2 regions of the Paenibacillus sp. FSL W8-0439 genome follow, and region 2 is predicted to be linked to the other one. Evidence: riboswitches for the same ligand, from Rfam matches in the RefSeq annotation. Region 2 holds a riboswitch; the other holds the start of a gene.

Region 1 (7,965 bases), 920 kb from region 2:
CACCGTCGTTCTGCATCCGCTGAATAGCTCTTACACTGGTTATGATTACAAGACGCTGGGTAATCTGGCGGACGATCTGATCATTATGGCCTATGATTACGGACAAAAATCTACGCCTGAGCCATTGGATAAAGTGGACGAAGCCATAAAACTGGCGTTGAAGGAAACCTCGCGGGATAAGCTCATTTTGGGAATCTCAATGGGTAGCGAAAAAGACAGCACCGTTAACGCCAAGATCGGTTTAGCCAAACGTTATGACCTCAAAGGAATCGCTATCTGGCGTCTGGGCATCATCGGAGAAACAGCCTGGGCACAGATGAACGAAGCCATCGAGTTTAAATAAGATTATATTTTATAAAGATATCCCGTTCTTATTCCGCCCGCTAATGATTCTCATGCGTCTGCTATGAAATCATCGGTGGGCTTTTTTCATGTCTATTTTAGCAAAATGCTTGCCTGACTTGGAAGTTGTCGCCACAGGCTCGCAACCCTGTTCTCCGTAGAAGACACCCCAGTCTCTCATAAAATCCAGCAACGGTCTTAACGTATCTCCCAACGGGGTAAGCGAGTACTCCACACGCGGTGGGTTCTCGTTATAAATTTCACGGTGCACAATGCCATCACGCTCCAATTCGCGCAACTGCAAGGTTAGCATCCGCTGTGTAATATTAGGGAGGGTCCGTCGAATTTCATTATAGCGCCGTGGTCCTGTGGTCAAATGATACAAGATGACCCCCTTCCATTTGCCGCCTATAATCCCAACAGTTGTCGCGACAGGACACCCAAAATTAACGCTAACTGTATGTTCCATCTCCTGTGCCATGTATTCCCCTTCTTTCTACAGGTTGTAGACTAATAGCCCCAGACCTACAAGGTACAAATATGTGCGTACTTGTTCCCGCAAAAAACTTTCTATATGATGACTATATATTCGATATCAACTCTCATTATAGTAGCAGAAAACCAATGGAGCACCAACTAAACTCAAATCTAAAGGAGTACATTTCATGTCCAATACATCAGCTAAAAAACAGGAAATTCTGGATGCCTTTCTATTCAGACATGCCACGAAAGAATTCGACCCTAATCGCATCATACCGGAGGAGGATTTTCAATTCATTCTCGAAACTGGACGACTTTCCCCAAGCTCCGTAGGATTTGAACCTTGGCAGTTTGTAGTCGTACAAAATCAGGCATTGAGAGAAAAACTGGCTGCGGTTTCCAGTGGTGGTCAAAAGCAGATCCCAGCGGCCAGCCATGTCATTTTGATTTTGGCACGTAAGGATGTCCGTTATGATTCACCTTACGTGGAGTACATGTATAAAGAGGTGAAGGGTATGTCTGACGAAGACTTTGCCTCCCTACCAGGCCGCTATAAGATTTTCCAAGGTGAAAACCAACGCCTGCTGGAAAACGAACGCACGTTATTCGACTGGGCCTCCAAGCAAACTTATATTGCCTTAGGTAATATGATGACAGCGGCAGCTCAGATCGGCATTGATTCCTGCCCGATTGAAGGCTTTAACTATGATCAGGTGCATGCCATTTTGGAGGAAGAAGGCCTGCTGGAGGACGGGCTGCTGGATATTTCAGTCATCGCTGCCTTCGGTTATCGTGCTCATGAACCCAAGCGGGAAAAATCCAGACAACCACTGGAGAAGGTCACACGCTGGGTTCTGTAGCCTGCGACTCATACCCTTCCAAACCTAGGACATTAAAGCATCTAAAAAGCGGGCTTGCGGCGCTCCATCTGAATGATGAACACACCGCAGCCCGCTTTTTTAGATCACTTCAATCTCTATTAAAATTCCTTTGGAAGCCAGGTTATCCAGGCACTCCTTCATATATTCGTCATCATGCTCCACATATGCGTCCGCGCCTGCCAGTTCCTCGCCTAGCTCCGCTTCCCAAGGTTCACACTGCTTACCACGATACAATGGCTGTTCCCATAGTGGATCAACATTGTATCCTCTGCTTTTCATTTCGTCCATAATGAGCTTATGATAGCGTACCAGCAGCATGGGGTGATAGTCGAACACATAATTCACTGTGGCGTGTGGCTTTCCCCACCCGTTCCCCCGCAGGGCACAACACTCACGATGTTGTCCCAACAGTTGGGGACGGGGGAGCTTGCCAATCAATTGTTCATGCCAAAGCCTCATGCTTCCACAACCTTATCTGTAGCTTTTTCTGTATTATTGGATTAGCATACGGATACCTGTCAGTACAATACCGATCAGGAAGCCTGTTACTGCGCCGTTAATACGTATCCACTGCAAATCCTGTCCCAGTTTGTCCTCCATCAGTGCAATCAGGGATTTGTTGTCCATTTTGTCTACATTTTCGCGCACCAGGTTACCAATCCGGCTATGATTGGCTTCCACGAGACTAGTAATTCCTTCCACGATTCGTGCATTAATTTTGTCCAGCAATTCGGTATTCCCTCTTAAATCAGCCAGCATCCGATCCAGTAACGGTAAAATGTAGGTCGGCACATAGTCTTCGTCTTCCATATAGTTCAATAAGCGGGTACGAAGCTCTTCCATTTTACCGAGCACGGACGCTTCGCCTTCCCAAGCTTCAATCAGGCTATCCTTCCAGCCGTTCAGCCCTTCCTGAACCGTATCCTTCGTTGCCAATCGGGTCACCTGTGTTCTCAGACCGTCGATCACTGCCAGACGGCGCGGATGCTCTTCCCTTTGCAGCTCTGCTACCTGATCCAGCAGGAAATGACGAATCATTTCACCCATGCGCTCTTCGTTCAGATAGCCGAGGAAGGCGTTCAAGGCAAATTGCATCAGCCCGCTCACCTGCAAACCACTGACAGCCTGCATCCCTAAGGTGCCAAGTGTATAGCCTGTTTCCGGTCGCAAAAGCCAGGATTCCGCCTGCTCCAGCGTGTAATCCAGTGCGCGAATATCATAGCCCTTCTCACTGGATTGGCGGGCAAGCGCCTCCAGTAGTGGTCCGGCATCGATGTCCGTCACCTGTCGCTTGATCTCAGCCACGATAATCGGAGCCAATTCCGCGAGCGGGAGCGACTGGACGAGCCGCTTGGCGAGCACATCTATCGATGCTGCTGCTTCTGGTGTACGCAATCCTTTTTCCACACCGCCCAGCATCAGCTCCGCCAAACGAATGTCCGCGATTTTAGAAGCAATGCTGTCTTTGTTCAGCAAGTTATTTTCCACCGTATTCACCAATGCATTCGTGAGCTTGTCCCTATTTTTGGGGAGAAGCGCCGTATGTGGTATCGGGATGCCTAGCGGATGACGGAACAATGCTGTGACAGCGAACCAGTCTGCCAGTCCCCCTACAAGTCCTGCCTCAAAGGCTCCGGCTAACAATCGAGCCCAGCCATATTGCTGGAAGGGCACGGTGGCTGCAAAGCCTGCCCCTAGAATAACGAGCGACCAAGCCGCTGCGGTTTTCGTATTTTTGGGTTTTTCCATTCTGTAATCCTCCAAACTGACTATCGATAAGTTAAGCTACTATACATGTATTACCCATCATATCATTGCCTGTGTAATTTCCAAAGTTGAGAGCACTTATAATTCAACACATAAGGACATTTTTTGCGTAATTTTTTATGCATATATCTCTCTTTTTTACATTCATGTTCGTGAACCAAATCACAACACTGGGTCCAAAATCTCATTTTCAATAATAAGCCTTACGAACCATTTTATCAGAACCAAGTCCTAAATTTCTTAAACCGAAAGGAGAAGTGAATGGAAAAGTTGAATGGGCATGTAAGATATTTTTTTCAACACTATCCTATATTTGACCCCAGAAAGGATTTGAATCCATGATGACCTCAGAATTCTTTCAACAATATTCGACCTTTTATACGGATGACCAAGTTGAATATCCATAAGAAGCGAGGCTTCAATAAAACTAACACACTTAATTTGATATATAGACATATTTAATGTTATAAAGTGCAAATTTTGATATTAGACATATTTAATGTGATAAAATAAACTTTTATTAAATAGTAAATCATGTTTAATCAGCCATTATATATTGGTAAAACAAACCAAGATAAGCTAGATAAAATTGCTTTTTTGTAAAGGAATTGAATATGACAACAGACCAAAAAAACATCGAGGGCCTCTGGAACGGCGAACCTGTCGTAATTGTGCGCACCCCCTCCGCTTTTGCCAAGCAATCCCTTTTATATATTCAGGAATTAGGATATTTCCAAAAAACCTCTGATTTTACAATAGAAAGGAAAGAACTCACCTCCTTTTTGCTTGTTTTTACGCTGTCTGGTAAGGGAGAGTTACTGTACCAGGACAAGAAATATATTTTAAAGCCTCATGATTTGTTTTTTGTTAATTGCGAGGAATATGTACAATACAGCACCTCCGGTGATGAAGCCTGGAAGTTTATCAGCTTATACCTGTACGGCAACCTGATCGAGCATTTTTACGAACAATTTGCCAAGCATAATAAACCGGTAATATCCGTGCACAATCCGTCTATTATATTGGACAAGCTGCATGCTCTAATCTGCGGACAGTCTGATCGGAGCCTTTCCGGCGAGCTGCTAACGTCCAGACTCATTGGTGAGATACTGACGTACATTTTGCAGCATCCTTATGATCAGCGGCATGTAAATGCTGGAACGCTCAGCGAAGTACGTCGGGTGCAGCAGTACTTGGACCAGTCCTATTGTGAACGAATTACGCTAGACTCACTGGCAGACATGTTCAACCTAAACAAATTTAATCTTGCTAAAAATTTCAAAAAACAGATTGGATTTTCTCCAATTGATTATCTCATTAATGTCCGGATCACAGCCGCTCAGGGATGGCTTAAAACCAGTGACATATCCATTGTGGATATCGCAAGGTACGTTGGGATTCCCAATACAAGCCATTTTATCAACCTATTCAAGGAACATGTAGGGGAAACACCTCATTCCTTCCGTAAAAAATGGGGAAACCGCTCCAAACTGTAAATAGGAGGTCTCATGTACTCCGTTTGATAGACGATAGACGAACAAGCTATTCAAGCTAATGGCAAAGCTGTCGAAAGACAGTGACGCAAAACTATAGGGCCTTCCTACTCGGATGGCAGCCAGTTACCAGGTGAACGAGCTTTTTATTATGCCTTTTTACATAGCTCCATCACAAAATTGCTATACCTCTCTCGAAGAAAAAACCTTGATCACTATGATCAAGGTTTTTTTCTGTTGGGGTAGTCATGTCAACCTAGCATGCTGAATATACTAATTTCGAACTAGGAGGAGGGAAGGAAAACAATATAACACAACATAACCGCCGGAGCTTGCCATATTACGATGAATAGGAGAATCACTTGGAGCATGGGAACCAAAATAAATGTCATGATTATTGCCTTATTGCTCATTGTCCAAAGCTTTTTCAGCACCACACTGGCTTACGCAGATCCTCCTGCCCCTGAACTGCCGCACAGTGCTGTATCCGATCCTACAACCGTTACGGATGCTGTATATGCGGTCCCAAACCCTGAACCCCCTAAGGAGGTTCCGCCAAACACTGTCCCTTCCGTGCAAGGAGCAGCTCATTCAAAGTCTCAAAAGGAAGCAGCTCCCCAGAGTATACTAACGAAGTTGAGTCTAACGGACGAAGCCGGACGTGTCATTGATGCGGTATATAATCCAGGTAGTACGTTCGACATTGGATCAGCCATCCAACTTGGCTATGAATGGGAGCTTCCTGACGATACTTATAAAGCAGGGGATACCTTCACCTTTCACTTACCAGAACAGTTTGTCATCTACACTGATATCTCATCTCCGCTAGTGACTACAGACGGGACCGTGGGGTTCTTTACAGTAGATCGTCAGGGTAAGGTCATCATGACCTTTAACCAATATGTAGAGAACCATTCCCATGTCAGCGGCAAACTGCAAATTAAAACCGAATTCACAAAAGAAACGGTGAAAGGCAGCACAGAAGTCATCATTGCGATTCCAATTAAAGGCGGGGTTCAAACGGTCATCGTAAATGTGAAACCCCAGTCAGGGCCAACCTTAAGCAAGCAAGGAAAAATAAATGGCACCCACCAGATCGACTGGGCCATTGATGTGAACAAACAGCTAAACACCGTTAAACACGCCCTCATTACCGATCCAACTCCTTCAGGACTGGAACTCGTGAGAGGCTCTATCCGACTCTATCATCTGCAAGTCAATATCGATGGCACGACCGTTGTCAAAGACCTAGTGAATGCGAGTAAATACGCCATTGAATCGGATCAAGCCGGGACCGGATTTGCAATTCGTTTTCAAGATGCTAGCATTAGCACTGCCTATCAGATCCAATACTCCACCCGCATTACTGGCAACGAAACTCGCTTTTCCAACACAGCGACGCTTTCAGGAGATGCGATAGATAACGTTGCTGCCACCGCTACAGTTCAGGTGGAGCGTGGTGAATTTTTGTCCAAAAAAGTTGAAAAGTATGATCATGCCACACAAACACTCTCGTGGGCCATAAGATATAACTTTGGCGAGACAAAAATCCCCGAAGCCAAAGCCCTTTTAATTGATCATTTCAACAAAACTCAAAAATTGCTGCCCGGTTCTTTGAAAGTATTTAAGGGAAATACACTGGAGGAGCTTCCATCGTGGGCGTACACCGTCATCCCGGTTGACTATCCCGACCGTAACGGCTTCAAACTTCAATTCAACTTCGACGTAGATTCAGCCTATACCATCCGATATCAGACCCAGGCTAGAGGCCGCGTCTATGAAGATGAAAAAATTACAAACATCATCACCACAGATGGAACCCAGAAGATCATATCGACGGAAATCACAAGCGGAGTTATGACTAAAATGTATGACACGCCCAATTACAACACGAAAGTCATACCTTGGGTGATCACCATTAATACAGACTCATACACCATGAAAAATATTGTCATTAAGGATGTGTTCCCTAATGGGGGCCTCACCTTGTTGCCCGACACCCTGAAAATTCAAAGTGTTGACGGTACAACGGAACTACTCGCACCCATGGATTATGAGCTAGTTCCACGATCAGCGGACTATAAACAAGGGTTTACACTTATTTTTCATAAAACGATTCAGAAAGCTTATACGATCAAATATTCAACTCTCTACAACAATGATTGGAAAACAGATACGACGAAGCCCGAATTTCGCAACAAATCCTTTATAGATTATCAATATGAAAATGGTGAAACATCATCGCATGAGGTGGAATGCCCGATCTGGCCGGACTTTATGACACAACGGAACGGGGCCAAGCAAGGAAGCTATGATGCGAGCTCCAAACTCATTACCTGGGATATTAAAGCCAACTATAATCGCAAGATCCTGAATCATGCGGAAGTGAGAGATGTCTTATTGCAAGGTCAGAGGTTACTGCCTGGCTCCGTAAAAGTATACGATATGACCTTGCTGGGATGGTGGGATGGCGTACAAAAAGGGGCTGAAATCCCGGCAGATCAATATACAATTATTCCTCCCACTAAACAAAATAGTAATGAATTGCGTATCCAGTTCAAGAAGCCGATACAGACTCCGTACTGGATTACCTTTCAAACTTCATTGGAAGGAGAATTGATTGAAAAGGAAATTCATAATCGCGCTCTTCTACTGGATGGACAAAAAACCGTCTCCGATTGGACAGCCCAAGTTACGGTACCTCATGGCGGGGAATATGTGTCTAAGGCCGGCGCACAAAATGGAAATAAGATCGACTGGAGCATTCGTATCAATGAAGGACAATCACATGTGTCCAACGCTAAAATAGTCGATCAGCCTAGCAGCAACCAAATCTTAATTGAAGATTCCTTCCATTTATACTCTACAATCATGGCTGCCAATGGAAATACCACCAAGGGTACCGAATTAATCAAAAACCAAGATTACTGGCTTCACATCAAGACAGACACTCAGGGCCAGCAAACTTTTGAGCTTACTTTTGCCAAGGATATTTCCACTGC
Region 2 (7,965 bases):
CGGCGAGTAACCGAGCGACACCCTGATCATCTGTTGCTGATTGGTGGGAAGGGCCCCTTGATGGAGGAATTGGCTTCCAAGGTGGCGGAATACAATCTTCATAATCACGTAAGATTGCTTGGTTATGTGTCGGATGAGGAGCTGCCCCTGTACCATCAAGCCTCGAACCTGTTCGTTGTGCCAACACAGGCACTAGAGGGTTTCGGTCTGATTACAGTCGAGGCGATGGCCTCGGGACTACCGGTGCTGGCCACTCCTGTAGGCGGCAACAAGGAAATCTTAAGAGGATTCCGTCCTGAGCTTTTGTTCCAGGGGACGGACAGTGAAGCCATTGCTGCTGGGCTGCTGCGTGTGCTGGATCATCGTGAACTTCTACCGAATGCACGGGAATGCCGGGACCATGTCCTGAGCAGATACACATGGGGACATGTAGCGGAGCAGGTAGAAGAGGTGTTCCGACAGGTCCTTGACAGAAAGGCGGCGGCGAAATGATGAGAGTAGCTTATATTGACCATACGGCAAGATGGAGCGGCGGCGAAGTCGCTTTGTATAACATCCTGACGAATATTGGGGAACATATCGACCCGCTCGTTATTTTGGCGGAGGAGGGCGATTTGGCGGATCGGCTTCGGCAGCGTGATATTGATGTACGCATCGTTCCACTAGATGATTCGATTCGCAATCGAGGACGAAATGCTGTTAATCTGGGTGCGCCTGCAGCAGCCTTTCGGTTGCTGGCTTACGGCAGAAAACTCGCGCCGTTGCTGCGTGAGGAAAAAGTCGTGTGTGTGCACACAAACTCACTCAAGTCTGCACTGTATGGTGCAGTAGCCGCCAAATCGGCGAAGCTGCCGTTGATCTGGCATATCCGTGACCACATCGGTCCGCCGTATCTGAAGCCGATTGTAGCCAAAGGGATTCGGCTGATGTCCCGCTTTTTGCCTAACGGTGTGATTGCCAATTCCAAATCCACGCTGAGTGCATTGGAATTACCCCCGGACAAAAAGACGCTCGTCGTCTACTCCGCTTTTGCCAAAGCAATTACGGCTCGTGATTCGGCTGCGCATTTGCGTGGCGATGACTCGTTTAACGTCGTATTGGTCGGCAGATTGGCGGAATGGAAGGGACAACATATTTTATTGGAAGCGGCACGTTCTTTTTTACCAGATCAGCGTGTGAAATTCTGGCTGGCTGGAGATGCGTTGTTCGGAGAAGAGGAATACAAACAACGATTGGAATCCACGATGCGCGAATATGGGTTGACCAACGTCAATCTGATGGGACACGTCGATGACATTCAGGGACTGATGCAGCGCTGTGACCTGCTAATTCATACTTCCATTACACCGGAGCCATTCGGTCAAGTCATTATTGAGGGCATGGCTGCAGGTTTGCCAGTGATCGCTTCAAACGAAGGTGGTCCCAAGGAAACGGTGGTACCTAATGAAACCGGGCTGCTCATTGAACCGGGAGACCCGGCCAAGCTGGAAGAAGCCATCCGCTGGATGCTGGAGCATCCACAGGAACGTCAGCAGATGGGTGAGAGAGGGATGGAACGGGTCAAGAAGCATTTTGTCATCGAGAACACTGTTAAGGATATAGTTCATTACTATAAGGGTTTGTTGGCAGGAGTCTGACCGACATTCGCGTTAAAGGATGATTCAGATGAAAATAGCGATAGCACATGATTACTTAATCCAAATGGGCGGAGCGGAAAGGGTAGTAGAGGTATTCCATGATATGTATCCGGAGGCTCCCATCTTCACAACGGTGTTCAGCGACGAGCGCCTGTCGCGCAACTTGAAGGATGCGGACATTAGAGCCACTTGGCTACAAAACGTCCCAGGAGTGAAGACCAATTTCAAAGGAGTGCTGCCGCTGTATCCCATCGCTATCCGTGATTTTGATTTTAGGGATTTCGACATTGTTTTAAGCTCCAGCAGCGCATTTATGAAAAGCATCCAGGTACCCAAACATACGTTTCACATTTGTTACTGTCACACACCGATGCGGTTTGCCTGGGATTACGATACATATATGGCCCGGCAGTCCAAATCCAACCTGCTCAAAAATATGCTAAAGCTGTACATGAACAGGCTGAAAACATGGGATGCCAAAACTTCTCGCAACGTAGACCAGTTTATCGCCAATTCTTCCGTCGTCAAACGGAGAATTCTGCACTATTACCAACGGGAGGCAGATGTTATTTTCCCTCCTATCAATACATCCCGTTTTAAACGTGCTACAAGCATCGGTGACTATTATCTGATCGTATCCCGATTGGTGTCTTACAAGCGTATTGATCTCGCGATCGAGGCATTCAAACGTAACGGTCTCAAGCTGCGCATCGTTGGCGAAGGACCAGATCGTAAACGACTCGAAGCCATGGCTGGCCCGAACATTGAGTTCCTCGGCAGGCTTGAGGACGAAGAGGTTAACAAGCTGATGGCCGAATGCCGGGCGCTTGTCTTTCCGGGGGAAGAGGACTTCGGTATTACGCCTTTGGAGGCGAATGCGGCTGGACGGCCAGTTATCGCTTTTCAGGGCGGGGGAGCGCTGGATACGATTGTTCCTCATGTGAACGGCGTATTTTTCCGCAAGCATCAAGTAGACGATGTGCTGGAGGCCGTCGCAAAGGTCGAGCAACATGCATGGAATGTGGACGATATCATTACCCATGCCCGCAAATTTGATGAAGATAACTTCAAGGATCAATTGAAAAAGTATGTAGAACAAGCCTATGTGAACTTTCTAAAAGGAGGATGAACGGAATGAAGCTGGCTGTAATCGGTACTGGATACGTTGGACTCGTCTCGGGTGTGTGTTTTGCGCAAAAAGGTAATGAGGTGATTTGTGTCGATCTGGAGCAGTACAAAATCGACATGTTGAACCGGGCAGAATCTCCGATCTATGAACCGGGTATTGAGGAATTGATCGCGTTGAATCTGGAAGCTGGCCGTTTGGAGTTTACCTCCGATTTGGCCGATGCGGTACGTCGCTCGGATATCGTTATTTTAGCGGTAGGTACGCCTTCACTGGCTAACGGCGAGGCGAATTTGTCTTACATTGAACAGGCGGCTGCCGATGTCGGCAAAGCCATGAACGGGTACAAGATTATTATGACCAAGAGTACCGTACCTGTCGGAACGAACGAAAAGATTAAGGATGTAGTGGCTCGACATACGAGTTTGTCTTTTGATATTGTATCCGCGCCGGAGTTCCTGAGAGAAGGCTCAGCCATCAATGATACGCTTCATCCAGATCGCATCATTATTGGTTTGGACAATACAGGTTTGCGTGAAACAATGGTCACTCTGCATCAGGTATTCACGGATAAAATCTATGTGACCGATATCCGCAGTGCTGAAATGATCAAATATGCCTCCAATGCGTTCTTGGCAACTAAAATTTCGTTTATTAACGAGATTGCTAATATTTGCGAAAAGGTTGGCGCGGACGTTACCTGTGTGGCTGAGGGTATGGGCATGGACAAACGGATCGGTTCCTCTTTCCTGCAAGCAGGGATCGGATACGGGGGCTCTTGCTTCCCGAAAGATACGAATGCGCTCATCCAAATTGCGGGTAATGTAGACTATGAATTTAAGTTGTTAAAATCGGTGGTCGAGGTGAACACTGACCAGCGTTTTATGATTGTATCCAAGCTGCGTGAATCGCTGGGTCAGCTAAACGGCGTATCGATTGGCATTTGGGGCCTCGCCTTCAAGCCTAATACAGATGACATCCGCGAAGCTCCAGCACTGGAAATCGTAGAAACGCTCATTCAGGCAGGTGCTATTGTCAAGCTGTATGATCCCATTGCGATGGATAAATTCAAGGAGCGCGTGGATCACCCGAATATTATATGGTGCTCCTCCCCGCAGCAAGCCGCCGAAAGAAGCGATGCTGTGTGCCTGCTGACGGATTGGGAAGAGTTCAAAGAAGTTGATCTCGTGCAACTGGGCTCTATTCTACACAAGCCAGTTCTGATTGACGGTCGTAACGTATTCACCGAGGAACAGATTCAAGGCTCTGGACTGGAATACTACTCCGTGGGTCGTCCGCGGATGAGTGGGTGGAACAGAGATAAAGTGGAAGTTTAAAAAGTGACTGTGGGCGGTGGGGAGACGCTATGCGTTCCATTTGATCTTCTGAGCGCTGTTGCAGTGGGATTCTCTGGATTATATAAAACATTCCAAGGTAAGAATCCCGCTGCAAAGGAGAACGCTAGCGCTTCTCCAGATTCAAATGGACCGCTTCGCTGCTTTTGCCGCATAGAGTCACGGTTTTTAATCTCCCATCTTAGGGGATGGGAGTAGTAAGGGCGTATCGGAAGGAGCGGCACAGTTGAAGCCGCTCCTTCCGATTAAGGCGCCATGCGCTGTACCGCGGCGCCCCTGTGGAGCAAGCCTACCATGTGGATACGCTATGCTGCTCCTGTAGAGCAAAGACGCCATTGCGGTTGTCGAAGGCAATCTTGGCAAGGCGTTACGAAGCCTTGATTACTAGAAGCTTGCAAGCAAGGCAGGCAAACGCCGAGCTCCCCAACGTTTTTTACAGGCTGACCGGACTTAATAATGTCCGGTCGTGCCTTTTGCACCACAAGGTATGATCGATATGATGCATTTTTGAGTAGCGTAGGAATGGATTTGAATCCCGGTCCAACAGCGATCGTAAGATCAAATCCAGCCCGTAGCGGGCTACTCAACCTTGCCTCATCCGATCGCCCACACATTATAGAGAGGAAGTGGAGAATTATGAAGCTCGTACTTTTGTCTGGTGGTTCCGGTAAAAGATTATGGCCGTTATCCAACGATTCCCGTTCCAAACAATTTTTGAAGGTACTGGAGAGCCCGGAAGGGATTTCGGAATCCATGGTGCAGCGGGTATGGAGACAATTGGGAGACAACGGATTATCCGAATCCTCGTTTATTGCGACAGGGAGAGCGCAGGTTGAAATGATCCAGAGTCAGGTCGGACCGAATACGCGCATCATAGTTGAGCCGGAACGCAGAGATACCTTTCCTGCGATTGCGCTGACAGCGACTTATCTATATTCCATTGCGGGTGTTTCGCCTGATGAAATTATAGCTATATTGCCTGTAGATCCTTATGTAGAGGATGCTTTCTTTGCTTCCGTAGCTCAACTGGAACATACACTTCAGGAGAGTGAAGGCAAGCTTGCATTAATCGGGGTTGTCCCTTCCTATCCTTCAGAGAAATACGGTTATATTATTCCAAAAAATGATGCCACTCAAGGTAGCACAGGCTACCGCGAAGTGAGCCATTTTCAAGAGAAACCCGACCGGGAGCAGGCGGAGCGTCTGATTGAACGCAATGCTCTATGGAACTGCGGGGTTTTTGCATTCAAATTAAGCTATTTGCTGGATATCCTGGCATCCAAGGGCCTGCCGCTGAATTATGAAGAAATGCAAAAGCAATACGCATCTCTGGAGAAAATCAGCTTTGACTACGAAGTCGTTGAGAAGGAGAAGGACATTGTTGTTCTTCCTTATGATGGTTTTTGGAAGGATTTGGGCACCTGGAATACGCTCACAGAAGAAATGTCTAATCAGCAAGTGGGCAGAGGTGTAGTAACGGAGGATTGTGTCAATACAAGCCTTATTAATGAGCTGGACATTCCAGTAGCGATCATTGGAACGAATGATCTGATTGTAGCCGCTAGCCCAGATGGTATTCTTGTGACCAATAAGGCAGAAAGCCCACGCATCAAGGAAGTGCTCAAGGCTCATGATCAGCGTCCAATGTATGAAGAACGCCGTTGGGGGCAGTATCGAGTTGTAGACTATGTAAAGTATGACGAGGGTAATGAGGTACTGACCAAACGAATCCGCGTACACAAAGGTAAAAATATCAGCTACCAGCTTCACTTCAAACGAAGCGAAATCTGGACCATTATTAGCGGCGAAGCGGAAATTATTTTGAATGAGAAGCTGCACAAAGTGAAGGCCGGTGACGTAGTCCGTATCCCTGAAGGAACCAAGCATAGTATTTTGGCTGTAACCGATGTGGATTTTATAGAGGTGCAGACTGGCTCTGAGTTGGTTGAAGAGGATATTGTACGCTTTTGCATGGATTGGAATGAAATTGCCCGTCATCAATTTATCTCATAATCGTTTTCGTAAAAACGAAATAAAGAAGATTTGATGAAAATTTATAGCCCAAACTGTCGAAATTGGGCGAAAACCTGTAAATTCATGAACATGACCTATTAAATTTTGGTAAAAAAAAGTCGATACTTAGGTTAAGAAGGAATCCAAACTCCTTCCAACGATAAACGCAGCCCTGTCGAAAGGCAGGTACGCAAAGCTAAAGGGCCTTCCCGTAAGGATGGCAGCCTGGCTACCGAAAGGAAGAGCAAAAGTGAGATTCAATTTTATTCCTCTGTATCGACTGATACGTCATGTACTCCCCGTAGTTATAATTTTTTCTTTGTTTCCCGTCGGATTTGGTGATTCTCTGTCTGTGGTGAATGCCGCTTCATTACAACCTGTTAATTCGGACGCTTGTACTCAGGCCCGTGAACTATACAATTATTTACTCAGCATCTCTGGAAAGAAAACAGTCACTGGTCAGCATGATTATTTGGAAAGTCCAGATGAATTAAGCAACAAGGTCCAAAAAATCAGCCAGGCGTATGTGGGTCTGCACGGCTATGAGATGGGAGCCATCTCTGGTCAATCTGACGCTACAGAAGCAGCACAACGTAAAAATGTCGTCGATAGCGCTATTCGTTGGAGCAGAGCAGGTGGCATTGTGACGATGACTTTTCATGAAGCGCTGCCGGGTAGACCGCTGACTTGGGCCAATGTGCAGGCCAAAGTAAGTCAGGCGGAGTTCAATAAATACGTCACGCCAGGCACTGCGCAGTATAACCTCCTCATTGCCGATCTGGATAAGGTCGCTGTATCGTTAAAGCAGCTTCGTGATGCAGGGGTTCCGGTATTGTGGAGACCTTACCACGAAATGAATGGTGACTGGTTCTGGTGGGGAAACAAAAACAATTTCAATCAGCTATGGAATATCATGTACGACCGTTTTGTTAACACGCATCAATTGAACAATCTGCTGTGGGTGTGGAGTCCCAATGCTCCCAATTCCTACACTGTCCCGTATACCCCAAAATATCCGGGGGATGACAAAGTGGATATTTTGGCAGTAGACATCTACAACAATGATTTTAAGCAAAGTCACTATGAAGGACTGCTCGAGTTGGCACGGAATAAGCCGATTGCTATTGGCGAGCACGGTGAGATACCTAGTTCTGAGGTGTTGCAGGCTCAGCCAAAATGGGTGTATTCCATGACTTGGGGCAAGATGCTGACCGAGAATAACACAACCACTCAAATACAGGATTATATGAACGATGCGAAGAGTTTGACACGGGATGATGTGAAAAATGGGCTGGAGGCCATCCAACAACCTGGAACAGATGTACCGACCTTACCGGATGAGGGACAAAGTGAGCCTCTCCCAGCTCCACCAGTAGTGATTGCTCCTCCAGCTCCGACTCCTCCTTCCGTTCCTGATGAAGTATATGTGAACGGGCTGCGGGGCGAATATTTCAACAATATGAATTTGAGCGGCAGTCCTGTTTTGATCCGTACAGACAGTAAGCTGGACTACAACTGGCGCGCCATTGCTGCTGATCCAAAGGTAAATGCCGACCAGTTCTCGGTTCGCTGGACGGGTAAAATCAAGCCACAATACTGCGAGACCTATACGTTCACAACCATATCCGATGATGGTATTCGTGTATGGGTAGACGGCAAGTTAGTGATCGATAGTTGGTTCAAACAAAGCTGGACAGAGCGAAAAGGCAGTATTGCTTTGGAAGCAGGTAAAATGGTAGATCTAAAAGTGGAATACTATGATGAAAAAGGCGATGCGATGGCACGTCTGATGTGGGAAAGTCAGCATGAAGCGAAAGCGGTGGTTCCCGGAAAC

Evidence for each region. A riboswitch is a leader RNA that binds a small molecule or an ion and turns the genes downstream of it on or off. The one in region 2 is predicted to bind cyclic di-GMP.
Region 1: another riboswitch for cyclic di-GMP. It lies ahead of MKX36_RS02005 (collagen binding domain-containing protein); the one in region 2 lies ahead of MKX36_RS05805 (glycosyl hydrolase).

Annotation. Positions count from the first base shown of each region.
Region 1 is NZ_JBBPAK010000001.1:453,262-461,226, reverse strand. It holds gene MKX36_RS02035 (stalk domain-containing protein) at 1-343, shown strand, start outside; gene MKX36_RS02030 (winged helix-turn-helix transcriptional regulator) at 413-823, opposite strand; gene MKX36_RS02025 (NAD(P)H-dependent oxidoreductase) at 1,008-1,682, shown strand; gene MKX36_RS02020 (TIGR02328 family protein) at 1,782-2,162, opposite strand; gene MKX36_RS02015 (DUF445 domain-containing protein) at 2,196-3,452, opposite strand; gene MKX36_RS02010 (AraC family transcriptional regulator) at 4,085-4,966, shown strand; cyclic di-GMP riboswitch class I at 5,017-5,097, shown strand; gene MKX36_RS02005 (collagen binding domain-containing protein) at 5,333-7,965, shown strand, end outside.
Region 2 is NZ_JBBPAK010000001.1:1,376,305-1,384,269, forward strand. It holds gene MKX36_RS05780 (glycosyltransferase family 4 protein) at 1-492, shown strand, start outside; gene MKX36_RS05785 (glycosyltransferase family 4 protein) at 489-1,637, shown strand; gene MKX36_RS05790 (glycosyltransferase) at 1,666-2,766, shown strand; gene MKX36_RS05795 (UDP-glucose dehydrogenase family protein) at 2,772-4,100, shown strand; gene MKX36_RS05800 (sugar phosphate nucleotidyltransferase) at 4,755-6,131, shown strand; cyclic di-GMP riboswitch class I at 6,287-6,368, shown strand; gene MKX36_RS05805 (glycosyl hydrolase) at 6,382-7,965, shown strand, end outside.